Regions from separate parts of the Pantoea sp. E956-1 genome, predicted to be linked through region 2. Evidence: riboswitches for the same ligand, from Rfam matches in the RefSeq annotation. Region 2 holds a riboswitch; each other region holds the start of a gene.
What was found. A riboswitch is a leader RNA that binds a small molecule or an ion and turns the genes downstream of it on or off. The one in region 2 is predicted to bind thiamine pyrophosphate.

Region 1 (6,597 bases), on a different contig from region 2:
GTCGACCACACCAGTTTTTCCACCTCTTCCTCAATAGAAGAGGTCACCGCCGAGTTACCGATGTTGGCGTTGACCTTAACCAGAAAGTTGCGGCCAATGATCATCGGCTCCGATTCAGGATGATTGATATTGGCAGGGATGATGGCGCGCCCGGCAGCGACCTCCTGACGCACAAACTCGGGCGTGATACTGGCTGGCAGATGTGCGCCAAAACTGTGGCCGGGATGCTGTTGCAGCAATACCTCACTGTGGATTCGCTCACGGCCCATGTTTTCCCGCAGGGCGATAAATTCCATCTCCGGAGTGATGATCCCCTGGCGGGCATAGTGCAATTGCGTGACGCGGCAGCCTGTGCGGGCACGGCGCGGTGTCGGGAGTTGATCGAAGCGCAGCTGATCCAGCCCTTCGTCAGCCAGCCGCTGCTGGGTATAGCCCGAGCTGTTCTGTTCGAGAAATTCGCTATCGTCGCGCTCAGCAATCCAGCGGGCGCGCAGCTTTTCCAGACCACGATGAACATCGATCTGTGCCGCGGGATCGCCATAGGCACCTGCCGTGTCATAGACCGGTACCGCTTCGTTTTGCTCATAGAGAGGCTGTTCTTTGCTGCCGCCGATATGGGTCGGGCTTAGCACGATTTCACGCATGGGAACGCGAATATCCTCGCGGCTGCCGGTAATCCAGATGCGGCGGGACTGGGGAAATGCACTGCCGCTTTGCAGGGAATCGATAAATTCCTGCGCCTGGGCACGCTGTTCACGACGGGTTGTCTTTTGGTCAGACATAGCAATCTTCCTGTTAAGGGGGAACGATGCTTGTCCGGAGTTCGGAAGGAGTAACCGTATAGACAGCGTAAGCATGCTGGCATACAGAGAAGTTTTACTCTTGTTCCCTTCGCAGGTTCTAACCTGATCAGGTTCCGCGGATCCCGAATTAACGGTCTCAGCCCAACTGGGCACTCCGACAAGAAGCTGTTTTTACGCTGGCCTCTGATAACAGAGTCAGGTGTAAAAACCTTATATTTCAAAGCAAAAATAAAAAAGGTTCTTTGGAGCGCGCTCCTCAGAACCTGTTCAGCATAAAAGGGCTAAGGGATAATCTCAACCCCTTTGCCAGCGATGACCCTTAAGCCGGACGCGCGATATGGCTGTCATTGGCAACCGGCGGGGGGGCAAGCTGGTTATCCCATGCCAGCTGGATCAGCTTATCTTCCAGCGTAAAGCGTGCTTCCAGCACTTCGCCCACTTCGGAGAGCGCCTGCTGAAAGGTCATGCAGTTTTCGTCATCGATCGCCTGCTGCAGATGACCGTCATACAGCTGCATCAGACGCTCAGTATTGGCTTCCAGCGGTGGATAGATCTGCGCGGCGGCAATCAGCGGGCTGTCGCCGCTCATTTCACTGATGACGCGCTCATAGATACTAAAATGACCCGCAGAAAGATAATCGACCAGGCCGTGACAGAAGTTGTCCAGAGCCTGCTCATCCAGACGCGTTAGCGCCTCTTTGTTAGGTTTAAGTCCGACCAGGTGATAATAGGTCACCAGTAGCTGACGACGGGCTTCAAGCCACGAATCGACCAGTTCATTACTGCCACCTACGCGTTCAGCCAGGACGTCTAACTGGTTAAGCATATCTAACTCCATGTGAGTTATAGTTGTTTATCTACACACTTAACATCAGGACTTCAGCGTGCGATTTGACGCTAAGGATGACGAAATAAATGCAATGCGAAATCTCAAGCGTAGACGCTGGATGGTGGATTGTCAGCCATGAACAGAAACTTTGGTTGCCACAAGGTGATTTACCCCACGGAAGCGCCGAAAAATTTGGTTTGACCGGCAGTAAAGCCCGGACCATCGGTGAGTGGCAGGGCGAAAAAGTCTGGCTGATTTGTGAGCCGCGCTCTGCCGATATGTTCTCTGTACGACAGCTGATCGATCAGGATGTGGCGCTGTTTCAGCTGGTGGGTCGCGGTGTGCAACTGGCGGAATTCTACCGTTCTCATCGCTGGTGCGGCTATTGCGGCCATGAAATGCATCACAGCAAGCATGAATTTGCCTGTCTTTGCAGCCATTGCCGTGAACGTTACTATCCACAGATCGCGCCCTGCATCATTGTGGCTATCCGTCGCGGCGATCAAATTCTGCTGGCGAATCATGCCCGCCATCGCAACAAGATCTACACCGTACTGGCAGGTTTTGTGGAAGTTGGCGAGACGCTGGAGCAGGCCGTTGCCCGCGAAGTAATGGAAGAGAGCAATATTCGCGTCAAAAACGTCCGTTATGTTACCTCCCAGCCGTGGCCCTTCCCGCAATCGCTGATGACAGCCTTTATGGCGGAGTATGACAGCGGCGATCTGCAGCACGACGGTAAAGAGCTGCTGGATGCGGCCTGGTTCCGGTTTGATGACCTGCCTCTGCTGCCGCCGCCAGGCACCGTGGCGCGCCGCCTGATTGAAGATACCGTCGCCCTGTGCCGCGCCGAAGTGTGAAAGTGCTACACTACACGCCTGTTATAGAGAGAGTGTTGAGATGAGTGAACTGAAGAACGATCGTTATTTGCGTGCCCTGTTACGCCAGCCGGTTGATGTCACACCGGTCTGGATGATGCGACAAGCCGGGCGCTATTTGCCGGAATACAAAGCGACACGCGCCCAGGCGGGTGACTTTATGTCGCTGTGTAAAAACGCCGAGCTGGCCTGTGAAGTCACCCTGCAGCCGCTGCGCCGTTATCCGCTGGATGCCGCCATCCTCTTCAGTGATATCCTGACCATTCCGGATGCGATGGGACTGGGTCTCTATTTTGAAACCGGCGAAGGCCCGCGTTTCTCTAACCCTGTGACCTGTCGCGCTGACGTCGAGCGTTTACCGGTGCCCGATCCTGAAATGGAGCTGGGCTATGTGATGAATGCTGTCCGCACCATCCGTAAGAACCTGAACGGCGATCTGCCGCTGATTGGCTTCTCCGGCAGTCCGTGGACGCTGGCCACCTACATGGTGGAAGGTGGGAGCAGCAAGGCGTTTACCAAAATTAAGAAGATGATGTATGCCGACCCCGCTACGCTCCACGCGATGCTGGATAAGCTGGCCGACAGCGTCATCCTCTATCTCAATGCTCAGATTCGCGCCGGTGCGCAGTCCGTTATGGTCTTTGATACCTGGGGCGGCGTGCTGACCGGTCGCGATTACCGCGAATTTTCCCTTCATTACATGCACAAAATTGTCGATGGCCTGCTGCGTGAAAATGACGGTCGTCGCGTGCCGGTGACGCTTTTCACCAAAGGCGGCGGGCAGTGGCTGGAAGCGATGGCCGCCACCGGTTGTGATGCGCTGGGTCTCGACTGGACCACCGATATTGATGACGCACGCCGTCGTGTGGGCGACAAAGTTGCCCTGCAGGGCAACATGGATCCTTCTATGCTCTATGCGGCTCCTGAGCGTATCGAACAGGAAGTGGCTGGGATCCTGAAGCGCTTTGGTTCGGGCACCGGACATGTCTTCAATCTGGGTCATGGTATTCATCTGGATGTCCCACCGGAAAATGCGGGCGTCTTTGTTGAGGCGGTACACCGTTTATCACGTCCCTGGCATCAGGAGTAATCATGGATATTGCCGCACTTCGCGCTGAGCAGTTACAACGCGCCGCTGACGTGGTGCGTGAAGATGATTTTGACGTATTGCCGCCCCGCTTTATTGGCGGAGCGGACGTTGGATTTGAGCAGGAAGGTACCGTTACGCGGGCGGCGATGGTGATACTGGAGTATCCCTCGTTAAAGCTGGTGGAACATCGCATCGCGCGCGTTGAGACCACCATGCCCTACATTCCGGGCTTTCTCTCATTCCGTGAATATCCGGCGCTGATGGCCGCCTGGCAGATGCTGGAGCAAAAGCCGGACCTGCTGTTTGTGGATGGACACGGTATTTCGCATCCAAGACGACTGGGCGTCGCGTCGCATTTTGGCCTGCTGGTCGATGTGCCAACCATTGGCGTGGCCAAAAGTCGCCTGTGTGGGCGTTTTGACGATCTGGATGCGCAGCCTGGCAGTCGCCAGCCACTGATCGACAAAGGTGAGCAGATAGGCTGGGTATGGCGCAGCAAGCTACGGTGTAATCCGCTGTTTGTCGCCACCGGCCATCGTGTCAGCCTGGATACCGCGCTGCAGTGGGTCGAAAACTGTACGCGTGGTTACCGGCTGCCGGAACCGACCCGCTGGGCCGACGCGGTTGCCTCGAACCGAACCGCTTTCCAGCGCTGGCAAAACGCGCTTTAACACTGTTTGTGCTGCGCTTTTGCAGTTACACTGCGGCCAGCGAAACGAATAAGAGCCACCTTTATGTTACAAAATCCCGTTCATCTGCGTCTGGCGAAGCTGGAAAGCTGGCAGCACCTTACTTTTATGGCCTGCCTGTGCGAGCGCATGTATCCCAACTATCGCGCGTTCTGCGAGCAGACTGAATTTGCCGATCCGGCACTCTATCGCCGTATTCTTGATCTGATCTGGGAAAACCTGACGGTCAAAGATGCGAAGATTAACTTCGACAGCCAGCTGGAAAAGCTCGAAGCCGCCATTCCGGATGGCGATGCGTTTGAGGTTTATGGCGTTTATCCGGCTATCGATGCCTGTGTGGCATTAAGCGAAGTCGTACATGCGCAGCTGAGCGGTGAAACTCTTGAGCATGCAATTGAAGTCAGCGAGACCTCAATTACCACTATCGCCATGCTGGAAATGACCCAGGCTGGACGCGAAATGACCGACGAAGAGCTGCGTGAAAATCCGGCTATCATCGATGAGTGGGACCTTCAGTGGGAGATTTTCCGCCTGCTGGCGGAGTGTGAAGAGCGTGACCTTGAATTGATTAAAGGTCTGCGATCTGACCTGCGTGAAGCGGGAATTAGCAACATCGGTATAAATTTCCAGCAGTAAGGCGATAAAACGTGACTTCAGGCCCGAATTAGCGCGCCTGGAGGCTTCACATTGGCCCCCTGTCTGGTCTACATTTGGGGGGCTGAAAATTGTGGCTATCGGTGCGTGCAGGCAGAAGAGTGCCAGAATATGGCTTTTCCCTCGCACTCGTTGCTTAGCAAGCGATAAATACACTTTAAGGATAACTTATGAACAAGACTCAACTGATTGATGTAATCGCAGAAAAAGCTGACCTGTCTAAAACCCAGGCAAAGGCAGCGCTGGAATCTACTCTGGCTGCGATCACTGAGTCTCTGAAAGATGGTGATGCTGTACAACTGGTTGGTTTTGGTACTTTTAAAGTGAACCACCGCGCTGAGCGTACCGGTCGTAACCCGCAGACTGGCAAAGAGATCAAAATCGCTGCAGCAAATGTACCGGCATTCGTGTCTGGTAAAGCGCTGAAAGACGCCGTTAAGTAAGACGTCGCACTGCGGTTAAGCTTTAAAACAGGGGGCGTTTCGCCCCTTTTGTTTAAGAGGCCAGCCATCATGACCCCGCTGTTTCAGCGTTTATCTGTTCTGTTTCTCTCCCTGTTTCTTTTCGGTTGCAGCTCTACTCCGGATATTCCCCCCTTTTCTGCCAGTGGCTATCTTGCCGATCGTGGTGTTGTTCGTATCTGGCGTAAAAACAGCGACCACCAGTCGGTTCATATTCGCACCTTCTATACGCCGTTCAGTGGCGGTGAGGGTGAAGTGACGGATTATGTCTGGCTGGAAGAGTCGTTGATCAGCATTCAGCGTCAGGTGAAGGGCAACCAGCCTGATGATGTGACCCTGCGCTTTGACCAGGCTGGTGGTCTAAACTTTATGCAGCGCCAGCTTTCAGGCCGGCGTGAGGCGGTCAGTCCGGATGCGGTTGAGCTCTATAAGTTTGATGCCGAGCGGATGCGTAACCTTAGCGACGCGCTATTAAGCGGTCAGGTGTTCCTCAGACAGGGACACTGGCTGGGAAACAATGTGCTGGAGAGTTGCGAAGGCCAGCAGGTCAGACCCGCTTTTGACGCTGACGCTCTGCAAATGCTGACACAGCAGCAACGCCGCGCATCGGCACCGCTGATGGTGTCATGGCTTGAAGCGCCGGAAGGGATACAGCTATTGCGGGTCAGTCTGCAGGATGACTGCTCACAGCAGCCGACAGAAGAAGAGATGTGAATTGAAAAGGGGGCACCTGGTGCCCCCTGAACTTATTTGCGATTAATGGCGCGGTAGCCGATATCGCGGCGACAGAAGCTGCCCTGCCATGAGATCGGCTGTGTCAGCTCATAAGCCCGCTTTTGTGCTGCAGCCACATCATCGCCCAGCGCGGTTACGCACAACACGCGGCCGCCGTTTGTCAGCACCCGGTCCTCTTCCAGCCGTGTTCCGGCGTGGAATACCTTGCCATCAGCAACTTCTTCCAGTGGCAGACCGTGAATCTGATCGCCCTGAGCGTAGCCACCCGGATAACCGCCCGCCGCCAGGACTACACCCAGCGCAGGGCGGGGATCCCATTGCGACGTTTTCTGATCCAGCTTACCCTCACAGGCGGCCAGGCAAAGATCGACCAGATCTGACTGCAGACGCAGCATGATCGGCTGAGTCTCCGGATCGCCGAAGCGGCAGTTGAATTCGATCACTTTCGGCTGCCCGCTGTG
Region 2 (6,597 bases):
TAAAAGATGTGGTGCCTGCGGTAATTATGATGTCGGTGTCGATTTTCTTTCTCTACATCACCGGTGCAATCTACTGGGCGATTATTCAGGATGTGGTGCACAAGAGCCGTATCGGCAGCATCAGTGGCTTTATCCATCTGGTGGGTAGCCTCTCCGGCATCATCGGGCCGATCGTCACCGGCTTCATTGTTCAGCACACCGGTAAATTCGATAGCGCCTTTATCCTTGCGGGCTGTGTCGCCGCGCTGGGTGCCTTCCTGGTGTTATTTGTGATTCGCAGTCCGAAAACCCAGGATAAACCGGTTTCGGTCTGAGTGTTGTTTCGCTAACAGATGTATGATTTCGGGGCGCTTTGCGCCCCGTTTGCCATAAGGATGGACTATGTTACAGATTGATCGCCTGCCCGCGGAGGTCAAACGCCCCGCTTACGACCGCAGCCAGTTAAAAACCCGCATGGTACATATCGGTTTTGGTGCATTTCACCGCGCCCATCAGGCGCTCTGCAGCGATAAGCTGGCTGAACAGGGCAGCGACTGGGGATATTGTGAAGTGAACCTCAACAGCGGCGCGTTGATTGTGGCCCTGCGAGAGCAGCATCTGCTTTATACCCTCACCGAGATGGCCGATGATTCATTGCAAACCCGGGTGATTGGCGTCATTACTCAGGCGCTGCACGGCAAAAGTGACGGTATTGAGGCGGTGATCAATGCCATGAGCCAGCCTGATGTGGCGATTGTCTCCATGACCGTCACCGAGAAAGGCTACTGTCACCAGCCAGCCAGTGGCAATTTAAATCCCGATCACCCTGATATCGTGCATGACCTGCAGAATCCTGATTCGCCGCGTTCACTACCCGGTCTGATTCTGGCCGCTATTCGCCGCCGACGGGATCAGGGCTTACCCGCCTTTAGCGTGATGTCCTGTGACAACATGCCGGAAAACGGTCACGTGACCCGCAACGTTGTTGTGCAACTGGCACAGCATCAGGATCCGGCACTGGCAGACTATATTCAGCAACACATTACCTTTCCGTCGACCATGGTTGACCGCATCGTGCCAGCGATGACCGATGCAGCGTTTGATTCTTTAGCCGAACGGCTCGGCTCCCGTGATCCGGTGGCGGTTGAAGCGGAGCCCTTCTTTCAGTGGGTGATAGAAGATAACTTTGTCAGTGGCCGTCCGGCGTGGGAAAAAGCGGGTGCAGAACTGGTCAGTGACGTTCTGCCCTATGAAGAGATGAAACTGCGCATGCTGAACGGCAGCCACTCTTTCCTGGCCTATCTCGGCTTTCTGGCCGGTTATGAGTACATCAGCGACTGCGTGGCCGATCCCCATTTCCGCGCCGCCGCCCGTTCATTGATGCTCGATGAACAGGCACCGACGCTGCGTACCCAGGGCGTGGATCTCAACGCCTATGCCGATTCGCTGATCGCCCGTTACGAAAACCGTGCCATTAAACATCGCACATATCAAATCGCCACTGATGGGTCGCAAAAATTGCCACAACGCATGCTCGACAGTCTGCGCTGGCACCTGCAGCGCGGCAGCCGCTGCGACCTGCTGCTGCTGGGCGTGGCGGGCTGGATGCGCTATGTCGGCGGCGTCGATGAACAGGGTCAACCGATTGAGATCCGCGATCCGCTGAAAGCCACGCTGGCAGAGACGGTTGCCGGAAGCGAAGAAGGCGAAGCGCGTGTCCGTGCGCTATTAGGTCTGCGCGACATCTTTGGCGACGATCTGGCGCAGAACGCCGATCTGGTTGCCCGACTGACGACACATTACCAGCAGCTGACGACGCAGGGCGCGCGGGCGACGGTGCAACAGTGTATGCGCCAGGCATAACAGCCTGGTGACAAAGCGCTGGCGCAGACGCAGCGCGCTGATTAGACTGACACTTTCCCATCGCGCTGGCCCCTGTCAGCCGTAATATGGATATTGCTGCATGTCGATCGCCTATACCATTACTACCAGCGAACCGGTAAATCAGCAGATTTACCGGTATCTGCGCAAAGATATCGTCACCTGCGCAATTCAGCCGGGCTCGCTGCTCTCGGAAAAAGAGGTCTCCGCGCGCTTCAACGTCTCACGCCAGCCGGTGCGCGAAGCGTTCATCAAGCTGGCCGAAGCCGGACTGGTACAGGTATTGCCGCAGCGTGGCACTTTCGTGCGCAAAATCTCCGCTAAGCGGGTGGCGGATGGCCGTTTTATCCGGGAGGCCGTTGAGGTGTCGGTGGTTCGCCGTGCGGCACTGGAGATTGATGATCCGGCCCTGATGGCGCTGGAGCATAACCTGCAACTGCAGCGCATGGCCGCTGAACGGCATGACAGCCAGGCTTTTCTCACTCTGGACGATGAGTTTCATCGCCTGATTGCTGAAAGCATTGACTGTAAGCTGGCCTGGGAAACGGTGGAGAACATCAAAGCGGCCATGGACCGGGTGCGGTTTCTGACGCTGAGTGAAGTCTCTCCACCGGACAAGCTGATTGAGCAGCATGAAGAGATTTTTGCCGCGCTGAAGCGTCATGACGCCGATGCAGCCGAAGCGGCGATGCGCCGTCATCTGCAGGAGATGATCTTCTCTATCACCCCGATTGCCGAGCGTAACAGCGCCTGGTTTGAAGCACCCTGAACCTGAAGCCGCCCGCTCCGCCCGATGACCAGGTCGAGGCGGGCCTTCGTCATTACCACCATTGATGAAAATGGTGAACCGGTCCGATACCTTTCCCGACCTCCAGCGAATCCGCCTGCAGCAGCGCCTGCTGTAACCAGTTTTTGGCTTCTCCAATCGTCTCTGCCCAGTCAGTATGACGCGGTCGCAGCGCGGCTAAGGCTGCCGACAGCGTACAGCCGGTGCCATGCGTATGACGGGTATTCACGCGCGGCGTACTGAATCGCTGCTCTGCTGAGTGCGTGATCAGCCAGTCCGGGCTCTCCGCGGCCGCAAGGTGACCGCCCTTCATCAGCACGGCCTGACAACCCAGTGCCAGCAATGCCCGTCCCTGCTCGCGCATCTCCGCCTCATCTGCCGCAATGGCGCAGTCCAGCAACGCCGCCGCTTCCGGCAGATTAGGTGTGATCAGCGAGACCTGCGGCAATAACAGCTCCCGTACACTGGCTATGGCGTCTGGCGAGAGCAGCGCATCACCACTTTTCGCGACCATGACCGTGTCCAGCACGATAAACGGGATATCCGCATTGCTCAGCCGTTCAGCAACCTGCTCCACGATAGCCGTTTCAGACAGCATGCCAATTTTTGCGCTGTCGATGCGCACATCACTGAGCACTGAATCAAGCTGGGCGGCAACAAAGTCAGGCGTAATGCGATAAACCGACTGCACGCCGCAGGTGTTCTGTGCCACCAGCGCGGTGATGACACTGGTGCCATAGGCCCCAAGGGCGGAAAAGGTCTTGAGATCGGCCTGAATCCCTGCGCCGCCGCTGGGATCGGTTCCGGCAATCGTCAGAGCATTAATGCGCTTCATGATTTCTCCTCCAGCGTCCAGAGTGCATCAATAAACGCTGTGGCAAAGCTGCCGGGGCCGGCAGCCTGCGCCGCCGCCTTTTCACCCGCTCGCGCCATCACCTGACAGGCGGCCGCGACATTCATCAGCCGATCGCCCGGCAGAGAGCTGAACCCCGCCACCACTGCCGAGAGGGCGCAGCCGGTCCCGACTACCCGTGTCATTAACGGGTTTCCACCTTGTACAGCAAGGCGTCGCTGACCATCGGTGGCGTAGTCCACTTCACCGGTGACGACCACCAGCGTGCTCCAGGTTTCCGCGAGTTGTTGGGCCGCATCGAGTGCTGCATCCGCCTGATGCAGCGTGTCGACACCGCGCCCGCCGCTGGCCTGTTGTGCCAGCGCCAGAATCTCTGACGCATTTCCCCGAATCACCGCCGGTTGCTGGCTTAACAATTGCTGGCAGAAGTCACTGCGCAGCGTCAGTGCGCCGACGGCAACCGGATCGAGTGTCCAGGGCGTGCCCGCCTGATTAGCCGCGGTCACGGCAGCCTGCATCGCCTGCTGGCGCTCGCGGGTTAAGGTGCCCACGTTTATCAACAGTGCATCGGCCATGCGACTGAACTGGGCGGCCTCAACGGCATCGATCACCATCGCCGGTGAGGAATGGAGTGCCAGCAACACGTTGGCGGTGAAGTTCTGGACCACGTCATTGGTCATACAGTGCACCAGCGGTGACTGGCGGCGAAAAGCGTGCAGAATGGGCGCGAAATGCGCGGCAGAAAGGTGTTGAGATTGATGTGTCATCGTAGCTCCCAACCGGCGAACAAGAAGGCGAATGCGGTCAGGCATCAGACTTCCCTACGCTGGCATTATCCAGTTCAGGTCAGCGGGTTTTTCTCAGCCCTCTCCTGACGGAAAGCGGCACCCCGAGTCGTGTTACGGCTTGCAGCATAGGCAAGCCGCGCAGCGAAAGCAAGCGACTCCCGCCTGGGAAATAATCAGAGCTGAAACAATTCACATGATCCCGATCAACGCCTGAGGGTGCAAAAAAAGGCTTAATGCTGCGGGTTAACGAGGTACCTCTTTATAGGTAGCTCCGCTTATTGCCCGGACGGGTAATATTTCCCGCAGAGACTCTGGTTTCCCCATAATAATTAACCTGCTTGTAGCATCATCGTAAAAAACAATTTATTTCATGGAGTTAGAAATTCCTGAAGCGGAACTTCATACTATTCGGGATGTATGATGCGATTTTTAGCGCTTATTCCACACCGCCATCGATGGCAGGATATTCATATTGAACGCAAGGGTGCCATAGCACCCAATGGCAGACAGTATCTCTCCACCTATATTTCCGCCCGCTGCACAGGCTGTGGCGAAATTATTCACCGGGTCTATTATCGCGACATCAGCGATCGGCAGGCGCGCCGCTGGTTAGATTAACGTCCCGGCAACGGTCATTCCCGACGCAGTTAAAGTTAACAGTTAGTTAGCAATTTGTTAGTCTGGTAACTAATCATCGTCTGACCAGACTCTCTCTATGTCACAGCTGTTTGAAAGCTTGAGCCATCAAATTTACCTGTCAGCCCCGCTGTTTATCCTGATCCTGCTGGGATACTGCCTGACGCGCCTGGGGAAATGGCCCTCCAGCATCAGCGAAGGGATGAACCGCTTTGTGTTTAATGTTGCCCTGCCCTGCATGCTGTTTCGGGTGATGAGCACCTTCTCGCAAAGTCCGCCGGTGGATGCACGCCTGTTGCTGGCCTTTTTCGGCAGTTGCCTGCTGGTGTTTATCGTGGGGCGATTGCTGGCAACAAGGCTGTTTAATCTGGATGGCGTAGCGGCGTCGGTTTTTGCGCTGGGCGGCATCTTTTCCAATAACGTGATGCTGGGGATCCCGGTGGCCACGGTACTGCTGGGGCCAGAAGCCCTGCCCCCGGTCGCACTGGTGCTGGTGTTTAACAGCCTGATCCTCTGGACCTTACTGACCGTTTCGGTCGAGTGGGCAAAGCAGGGTAGCTTCTCGCTGGAAGGACTCTGGCGCACCCTGCTCGGCGTGCTGAAGAATCCGCTGATCATCGGTATTCTCAGCGGTACAGCCTGGAGCTTTCTGCAACGTCCCTTGCCGCTGCTGGCCGCGGAACCGTTAAAGATGCTGGCCTCACTGGCCGCCCCCCTGTCGCTGGTGACGCTGGGCATGAGCCTGGCGCACTATCGGGTGCGGGATGGCTTAAAAGAGAGCTATACCATCTGCCTGCTGAAACTGGTGCTGCAACCGATGACGGTATGGGCTATCGCGTGGCTGACCGACTTGCCGCCGCTGGAGAGTAAAGTGGTGGTGCTGCTGGGATCGATGGCGGTCGGGGTTAACGTCTATCTGATGTCGCAGAAGTTTAATGTCATTACCGGCCCGGCGGCGGCGAGCATGCTTTTTTCTACCGTGTTTGCGGCGGTGACAACGCCAGTCTGGATGATGCTGATGACGCTGGCGGGCTATTAAAAAAAAGCCCCTCAGCACACGTGCTGAAGGGCTATTGTCTGGCTGACTAAATGTTACTCAGCCGATTTGGTACGAATCAGATAGTCAAAAGCGCTCAGTGAGGCTTTAGCACCCTCGCCGCTGGCGATGATGATCTGCTTGTACGGTACGGTGGTGCAGTCGCCCGCGGCGAACACGCCTTTCAGGCTGGTTTCGCATTTACCATCGATGATGATCTCACCCATTTTGTTGCGCTCAACCGCGCCTTCCAGCCATGGGGTGTTCGGCAGCAGACCGATCTGAACGAAGATACCGGAGAGCGGCAGCTCATGAGTGGTCTGCGTCGTACGGTCGATATAGTGCAGGCCGGTGACTTTGGTGCCGTCGCCTTTCACTTCGGTAGTCTGGGCGTTCAGGATCACATCCACGTTCTTCAGGCTGCGCAGCTTATCCTGCAGCACCTGATCAGCGCGCATCTCACCGGCAAACTCCAGTAGCGTAACGTGTTCAACGATACCGGCCAGGTCAATGGCCGCTTCCACGCCGGAGTTACCGCCGCCGATCACTGCCGTGCGTTTGCCTTTAAACAGCGGGCCATCGCAGTGTGGGCAGTAGGTGACGCCTTTGGTGCGATACTCTTCTTCACCCGGCACGC
Region 3 (6,597 bases), on a different contig from region 2:
ATCCTGCTGGCGCGTGAAAACTTTGGCTGCGGCTCTTCACGTGAGCATGCGCCCTGGGCACTGACCGATTTTGGTTTTCACGTGGTGATTGCGCCGAGCTTCGCGGATATCTTTTATGGCAACAGCTTCAACAACCAGCTGCTGCCGGTCAAGTTAAGCGAAGAGGAAGTGGATGAGCTGTTCAGACTGGTTGCGGACCAGCCGGGCATCAGCTTTACGGTAGACCTGGAAGCGCAGACGGTCACCGCAGGCGATAAAGTCTATTCGTTCGAGCTCGACAGCTTCCGCCGCCACTGCATGATTAACGGCCTCGACAGCATCGGCCTGACGCTGCAGCACGAAGCGTCGATTTCGCAGTATGAGCAGAATCAGCCCGCCTTCCTGCGCTGATTGAGTTAAAGCAGGGCGACATCGGGTCGCCCTGATGTTACTGACAAGGTCTGCTCTGGCCCAGCTGTAAGACCGAGCCTGCGGAGGGAACACGGTCAGATCGGAAAGTCGCTTAAACCATCCCTGGCCGCTCGGCCCGCGCCGTCCCTGGCGCGGGACGCTTTCCTCCTCTGCCCGTGTTCCCTGCGTGTAAAGCTTGTCAGTTGCGGTCCGATTCACTCGGGTTTGGGTTTGTCAGCACGCTGAGGGCGACATCGGGTCGCCCTTCTTCTTTATACGTCGCGCACCCGCGCCGACATCACCAGCGCCACGATTGCCAGTCCGAATGCCAGCCAGTAAACAGCCTCATGTCCCAGCCGCTCACTGAGCGTTCCCTGAATAACCCCAGCCAGAATCATGCCGGTCGAGATCGAGTTGGTGAACATGGTAGTCGCCGCGCCGGGCCGTCCCGGCATCAGATCCTGAAACCATAGCATCCCTATGCCAGCAATAATCCCGACAAATACCGCGTTAAACAGCTGCAACACCATCAGCGACGTGCGGGAATTGAACAGCACCAGCCCCAGATAAAACAGTACGCCAGCCGCCACCGCGATCAGCATTAACCGGCGTTTGCCGATGCGGCGCGCGTAATGTCCGGCCAGCAGCATCACCGGGATCTCCAGCCCCGCAGCCGTTCCCATCAGCAGACCGGCCAGCTTCTCAGGCAGCCCCAGCGTGGTGCTGATATAGAGCGGCATATCGATGATATACATAGTGTTGCAGGTCCACATCGCGACTGAGGCGAGGAACAGCAAACGCACATCGCGATCGCGCCAGCCACTTAACGGCAGCCCGCCGCTTTGCATCAGGGGCTGCGAGCGTGGCACCGACGGCACGGTGAACCAGACCAGCAGGATACAGCTCAGAAACAGCGCGGCAGCCACCATAAACAGAGTGACAAAGCCATAGTTCAGCGCCAGCGCGAAGGAGAGCGGCGGCCCAATCACCCACGCCAGCGACAGCTGCGCGCGCATCACCGAACTGAACATCACCGCTTCACGCGCCGACTGATCGGCATATTCCCGCGCCAGCGCAAACAGCTGAGGCATCGAGACGCTGGCCAGCGCCGACAGCAGCACGCCCAGCGTCAGCAAGGTCAGATAGTGGCGGGTAAAGGCAAACAGCAGCGCATTGACCAGCGCCATCAGACAGCAGAAGAGAATGATATGACGACGATCGCCGACGCTGTCAGAGCGCTTTGCCACCAGCATGCTCACCACGATACCGGCCACTGCATTGATGGTGAAAAACAGTCCGACCCAGAACGGCCGCGCCTGCACCTCGCGCGTCAAAAACAGGCTGAGCGTCGGCGCCTGCAGCGCGCCCGCGATGCCCAGCATGAACGAGGCGACCATAAATGCGAGGTAGACCGGATTGATGCGGCGCTGCCGCGTTAACAGCGATTTCATACCGAAATCCCTTACAGAACAAACAGAGGGGAAAATGAAGGGTAGACGATACCGCGCAACATGAAAAAAGCCAGCAGAGATCATCTGCTGGCGGTGTAAATGCACCCTACTCAGAAAAGCACTCCGCTGAACAGCGAAGCCAGGGTCGAACGCCATTCAGTGCTGAATGCCTCCCGCTCTTCCCATAACGCAAAGTTTGCTCTTAAAATAGGGCAAGAAAAACAGAGCGCTTTTCACCGGGAGTTCCTCTTTTATGTCCTCATCACGTCTGAAGCAGCAGTTCATTCGCCTGTGGCAGAGCTGTCAGGGGCAAACGCAGGAGATTACCCTTAGCGAACTGGCTGACCTGCTGCACTGCTCGCGCCGCCATATGCGCAATCTGCTCAACCGGATGCAGGCCGCGGGCTGGCTGATCTGGCAGGCGGAAGCCGGACGCGGCAAGCGCTCGCAGCTTACCTTCTGCTATACCGGACTGGCCCTGCAGCAGCAGCGTGCCGAGGATTTGCTGGAGCAGGATCGCATCGATCAGCTGGTCCAGCTGGTAGGGGATAAAAATCAGGTGCGGCAGATGATCGGCGCGCACCTGGGGCGCAGTTTCCGCCAGGGCAAGCATATCCTGCGTGTCCTTTACTATCGTCCGCTGCTCAACCTGCTGCCCGGCTCGCCACTGCGGCGCTCTGAAACCCACATTGCGCGACAGATTTTCAACGGCCTGACGCGGATAAATGAGGAAAACGGGGAAATCGAGCCCGATATTGCGCACCACTGGCAGCAGACTTCCCCGCTTCACTGGCGCTTCTTTCTGCGTCCGGCGATTCGCTTTCATCACGGCAGAGAACTGGAGATGGAGGATGTGCTGGCCACGCTGGAGCGTCAGCGCCCCCACCCGCTTTTTTCCCATATCGAGCAGATCGACTCGCCCGCGCCCTGGACGCTGGATATCCGCTTAAGCCAGCCCGACGAAGGGTTGCCCTGGCTGTTAGGCAGCGTCAGTGCGATGATCCTGCCGCGCGAATGGCCGACGCTGCACGATTTTGCCCGCCAGCCGGTAGGCACCGGTCCTTACCGGGTGATCCGCAATCAGGAGAGCCAGCTAAAGATCGAAGCGTTTGATGACTACTTTGGTTTTCGCGCCCTGATTGATGATGTCTCTATCTGGGTACTGCCCGACATCAGCGATGAGCTGGTCTATGCCGGTGTCCGTCTGCAGGGCGACGGAGCCGATGAAATTCAGGAGGAGAGCCGTCTTGAAGAGGGCTGCTACTATCTGCTGTTCGACCAGCGTTCAGAACAGGGACGCAACGAGGCGGTCCGGCGCTGGGTCAGTTACCTGTTTAATCCTATCGCCCTGCTCAATCACGCCGGTGTTGGCTACCAGCGCTACTGGTTTCCGGCGTATGGCCTGCTGCCGCGCTGGCATCACCGGCGCGACCTGACGCCAGTGGAAAAACCGCCCGGCTTAACCCACCTGACGCTGACCTGGTACAGCCAGCACGTGGAGCATGAAGGCATCGCTAACGCGCTGCGTCCGCTGCTGGCAGAATATGGCGTCACGCTGGAGACCCGCGAAATCAGCTACGAAAGCTGGTATCAGGGCGAAGCGGAAAGTGACATCTGGCTGGGCAGCGTGAACTTTACTCTGCCGCTGAATTACTCTCTGTTCGCGCAGCTTTATGAGATCCCGTTGCTGCATCACTGTCTGCCGATCGACTGGCACAGCGATGCGGCCCGCTGGCGCGAGAAAACGCTGCCGCTGGCCGAATGGAGCAAACAGCTGGTCGAAGAAGCCGGTCTGCATCCGCTGTTTCACCACTGGCTGCTGCTTGAAGGTCAGCGCAGCATGCGCGGCGTTCGGATGAATACGCTGGGCTGGTTTGATTTTAAATCCGCCTGGTTCGCGCCACCCGCGCTGTGAGGCTTTCGCCCCGGCGCTGAAATGACTAGAATGTGACGTTCTCAACGGGGTGCCGCCTGCCACCAGCAAGCAGCTGAGAGATACCCGTCGAACCTGATTCGGTTAATACCGACGTAGGGATTTGGGAGGCCTGTGTGCTCAGATCCTTTGCGACTCATCCCCTATTCTCCTGAAGGAGCGCAAAGTGTTAAACAAAGTTCTGCCAGTGCTGCTGTTACTCTCCGCCCCCGTTCTGGCGGCTAAGCCGGTTCTCACGGTCTACACCTACGACTCCTTCTCCGCTGACTGGGGCCCTGGCCCGGCGGTTAAAAAAGCCTTCGAGGCGCAGTGCAACTGCGAGCTGAAATTCGTCACGCTGGAAGATGGCGTGTCGCTGCTGAACCGCGTGCGCATGGAAGGGAAAAACAGCAAAGCCGATCTGGTTCTGGGGCTGGATAACAATCTGGTACAGGCGGCGCAGAAAACCGGTCTGTTTGCCGAAAGTCAGGTCGATACCTCGACATTAAAACTGCCCGGCGGCTGGCACAACACCACATTCGTGCCGTTTGATTATGGCTACTTCGCGTTTGTCTATGACAAAACCCGGCTGAAGAATCCGCCAAAAAGCCTGAAAGAGCTGGTCGACAGCCCGGAGAAGTGGCGGGTGATCTACGAAGATCCCCGTACCAGCACTCCCGGCTTAGGCCTGCTGTTGTGGATGCAGAAAGTCTATGGCGATCAGGCACCGCAGGCGTGGCAAAAGCTGGCGCAGAAAACCGTGACGGTGACCAAAGGCTGGAGTGAAGCCTATGGCCTGTTCCTCAAGGGCGAAGGCGATCTGGTGCTGAGCTACACCACTTCACCGGCTTACCACATCATCGAAGAGAAAAAAGAGAACTATGCCGCCGCGCCGTTTGCAGAGGGCCACTATCTGCAGGTTGAAGTTGCCGCGCAGTTAGCCAGCAGCAAACAGCCGGCGCTGGCACAGCAGTTCATGAAGTTTATGGTGTCCTCCGACTTCCAGCGCACTATCCCGACCGGTAACTGGATGTACCCGGTGATCGACACGCCGCTGCCTGCCGGTTTCGCAGCGCTCAGCGTGCCTTCAACTGCTCTGCAGTTCTCGCCGGAAGAGGTTGCCAGCCAGCGTTCGGGCTGGATTAGCCAGTGGCAACGCGCTGTCAGCCGCTGATGCCGCGCTGGCTGATTCCCGGTTCCCTCGCCACGCTGCTGTTAACCAGCGTGGCGCTGCTGGCCTTCGGTGCACTCTGGAGCGCCGCGCCAGAGAATGACTGGCGCGGTGTGCTGCAGGATGATTACCTGCATCACGTTATCGCCTTCTCTTTTGGTCAGGCGCTGCTCTCCGCGCTGTTGTCGCTGGTGCCAGCGGTGCCGCTGGCGCGCGCCCTCTATCGACGCCGTTTCCCTGGCCGACAGCTGCTGCTGCGTCTGTGCGCCATGACCCTGGTGCTGCCGGTGCTGGTGGCGGTATTTGGTCTGCTCACCGTCTATGGTCGTGTCGGCTGGCTGGCGCAGCTGTGCCAGCTGGCAGGGATTGATTACCACTTCTCTCCCTACGGCCTGTCGGGCATTTTGCTGGCGCACGTCTTCTTTAACCTGCCGCTGGCGACCCGCCTGATGCTGCAGGCGCTGGAGAGCATTCCGGCGGAACAGCGTCAGCTGGCGGCACAGCTCGGCCTGCGCGGCTGGCACCATTTTCGTCTGCTGGAGTGGCCATGGCTGCGACGTCAGCTGCTGCCGACCGGCGCGCTGATCTTCATGCTCTGTTTCGCCAGCTTTGCTACCGTGCTCTCGCTGGGCGGCGGCCCGCAGGCGACAACTATCGAGCTGGCGATTTTCCAGGCGCTGAGTTATGACTACGATCCGGGACGCGCGGCACTGCTGGCGCTGATCCAGCTTGGCTGCTGCGTGACGCTGGTGCTGCTCAGCCAGCGCTTCAGCAAGGCGATTCCCGCCGGAGCCAGCCAGCTGAACGGCTGGCGCGATCCGCAGGATTCGCGCGCGGCGCAACTGGTTGATGCGCTGCTGATCCTGCTGGCGCTGATCCTGCTGCTGCCCCCGCTGGCGGCGGTCATCATCGATGGTCTGCACGGCGGACTGCGCGGCGCGCTGGTGCAGCCTGCACTCTGGCAGGCGACGTTTACCTCACTGCGCATCGCCACCGGCGCCGGTCTGCTCTGTGTGGTGCTGACCATGATGCTGCTGTGGAGCAGTCGCGAGCTGCGCCTGCGTCAGCGCCCGGCGGCGGCAACCCTTATCGACACCAGCGGCATGCTGATTCTGGCGATGCCAGGCATCGTGCTCGCCACCGGCTTTTTCCTGTTGTTTAACGCCACCATTGGCCTGCCGGCGTCGGCGGACGGTCTGGTGATCTTCACCAATGCGCTGATCGCCATTCCCTATGCGCTGAAAGTGCTGGAGAACCCGATGCGTGACGTCGCGGAGCGTTACGGCAGACTCTGTGAGTCGCTGAATATCCACGGCTGGAACCGGCTGCGGCTGATTGAACTGCGGGCGCTGAAACGTCCGCTGGCCCAGGCGCTGGCCTTTGCCTGCGTGCTGTCGATCGGTGATTTTGGCGTGGTGGCGCTGTTTGGCACTGCCGATTTCCGCACCCTGCCGTTCTACCTCTATCAACAGATCGGTGCCTATCGCGGTGCTGACGGTGCAGTGACCGCGCTGCTGCTGCTACTGCTCTGTTTGTTGCTGTTCACCCTGATGGAAAAATTACCAGGCCGCCATGCTGACACTGAATAACCTCACGTACCTTTATCAGCATCTGCCGATGCGCTTTAGTCTCAACGCCATCCGCGGCGAGCGCATCGCGATCCTCGGCCCCAG

Region 1: it holds a riboswitch for thiamine pyrophosphate, as region 2 does, so the genes downstream of both, thiC (phosphomethylpyrimidine synthase ThiC) here and thiM (hydroxyethylthiazole kinase) in region 2, are expected to answer to the same signal.
Region 3: it holds a riboswitch for thiamine pyrophosphate, as region 2 does, so the genes downstream of both, thiB (thiamine ABC transporter substrate binding subunit) here and thiM (hydroxyethylthiazole kinase) in region 2, are expected to answer to the same signal.

The regions. Positions count from the first base shown of each region.
Region 1 is NZ_CEUYZP010000017.1:2,911-9,507, reverse strand. Features, by position in the region: gene thiC (phosphomethylpyrimidine synthase ThiC) at 1-782, opposite strand, end outside; TPP riboswitch at 870-970, opposite strand; gene rsd (sigma D regulator) at 1,123-1,629, opposite strand; gene nudC (NAD(+) diphosphatase) at 1,719-2,489, shown strand; gene hemE (uroporphyrinogen decarboxylase) at 2,530-3,597, shown strand; gene nfi (deoxyribonuclease V) at 3,600-4,268, shown strand; gene AC0T7J_RS24605 (YjaG family protein) at 4,332-4,922, shown strand; gene hupA (nucleoid-associated protein HU-alpha) at 5,111-5,383, shown strand; gene AC0T7J_RS24595 (DUF1481 domain-containing protein) at 5,453-6,115, shown strand; gene purD (phosphoribosylamine--glycine ligase) at 6,148-6,597, opposite strand, start outside.
Region 2 is NZ_CEUYZP010000001.1:1,013,509-1,020,105, forward strand. Features, by position in the region: gene AC0T7J_RS04990 (MFS transporter) at 1-314, shown strand, start outside; gene AC0T7J_RS04995 (mannitol dehydrogenase family protein) at 382-1,842, shown strand; gene AC0T7J_RS05000 (GntR family transcriptional regulator) at 1,943-2,629, shown strand; gene thiD (bifunctional hydroxymethylpyrimidine kinase/phosphomethylpyrimidine kinase) at 2,682-3,482, opposite strand; gene thiM (hydroxyethylthiazole kinase) at 3,479-4,267, opposite strand; TPP riboswitch at 4,302-4,402, opposite strand; gene AC0T7J_RS05015 (hypothetical protein) at 4,709-4,906, shown strand; gene AC0T7J_RS05020 (AEC family transporter) at 5,004-5,963, shown strand; gene ahpF (alkyl hydroperoxide reductase subunit F) at 6,017-6,597, opposite strand, start outside.
Region 3 is NZ_CEUYZP010000008.1:142,933-149,529, forward strand. Features, by position in the region: gene leuD (3-isopropylmalate dehydratase small subunit) at 1-390, shown strand, start outside; gene AC0T7J_RS18445 (MFS transporter) at 663-1,841, opposite strand; gene sgrR (HTH-type transcriptional regulator SgrR) at 2,095-3,756, shown strand; TPP riboswitch at 3,792-3,894, shown strand; gene thiB (thiamine ABC transporter substrate binding subunit) at 3,941-4,927, shown strand; gene thiP (thiamine/thiamine pyrophosphate ABC transporter permease ThiP) at 4,903-6,513, shown strand; gene thiQ (thiamine ABC transporter ATP-binding protein ThiQ) at 6,497-6,597, shown strand, end outside.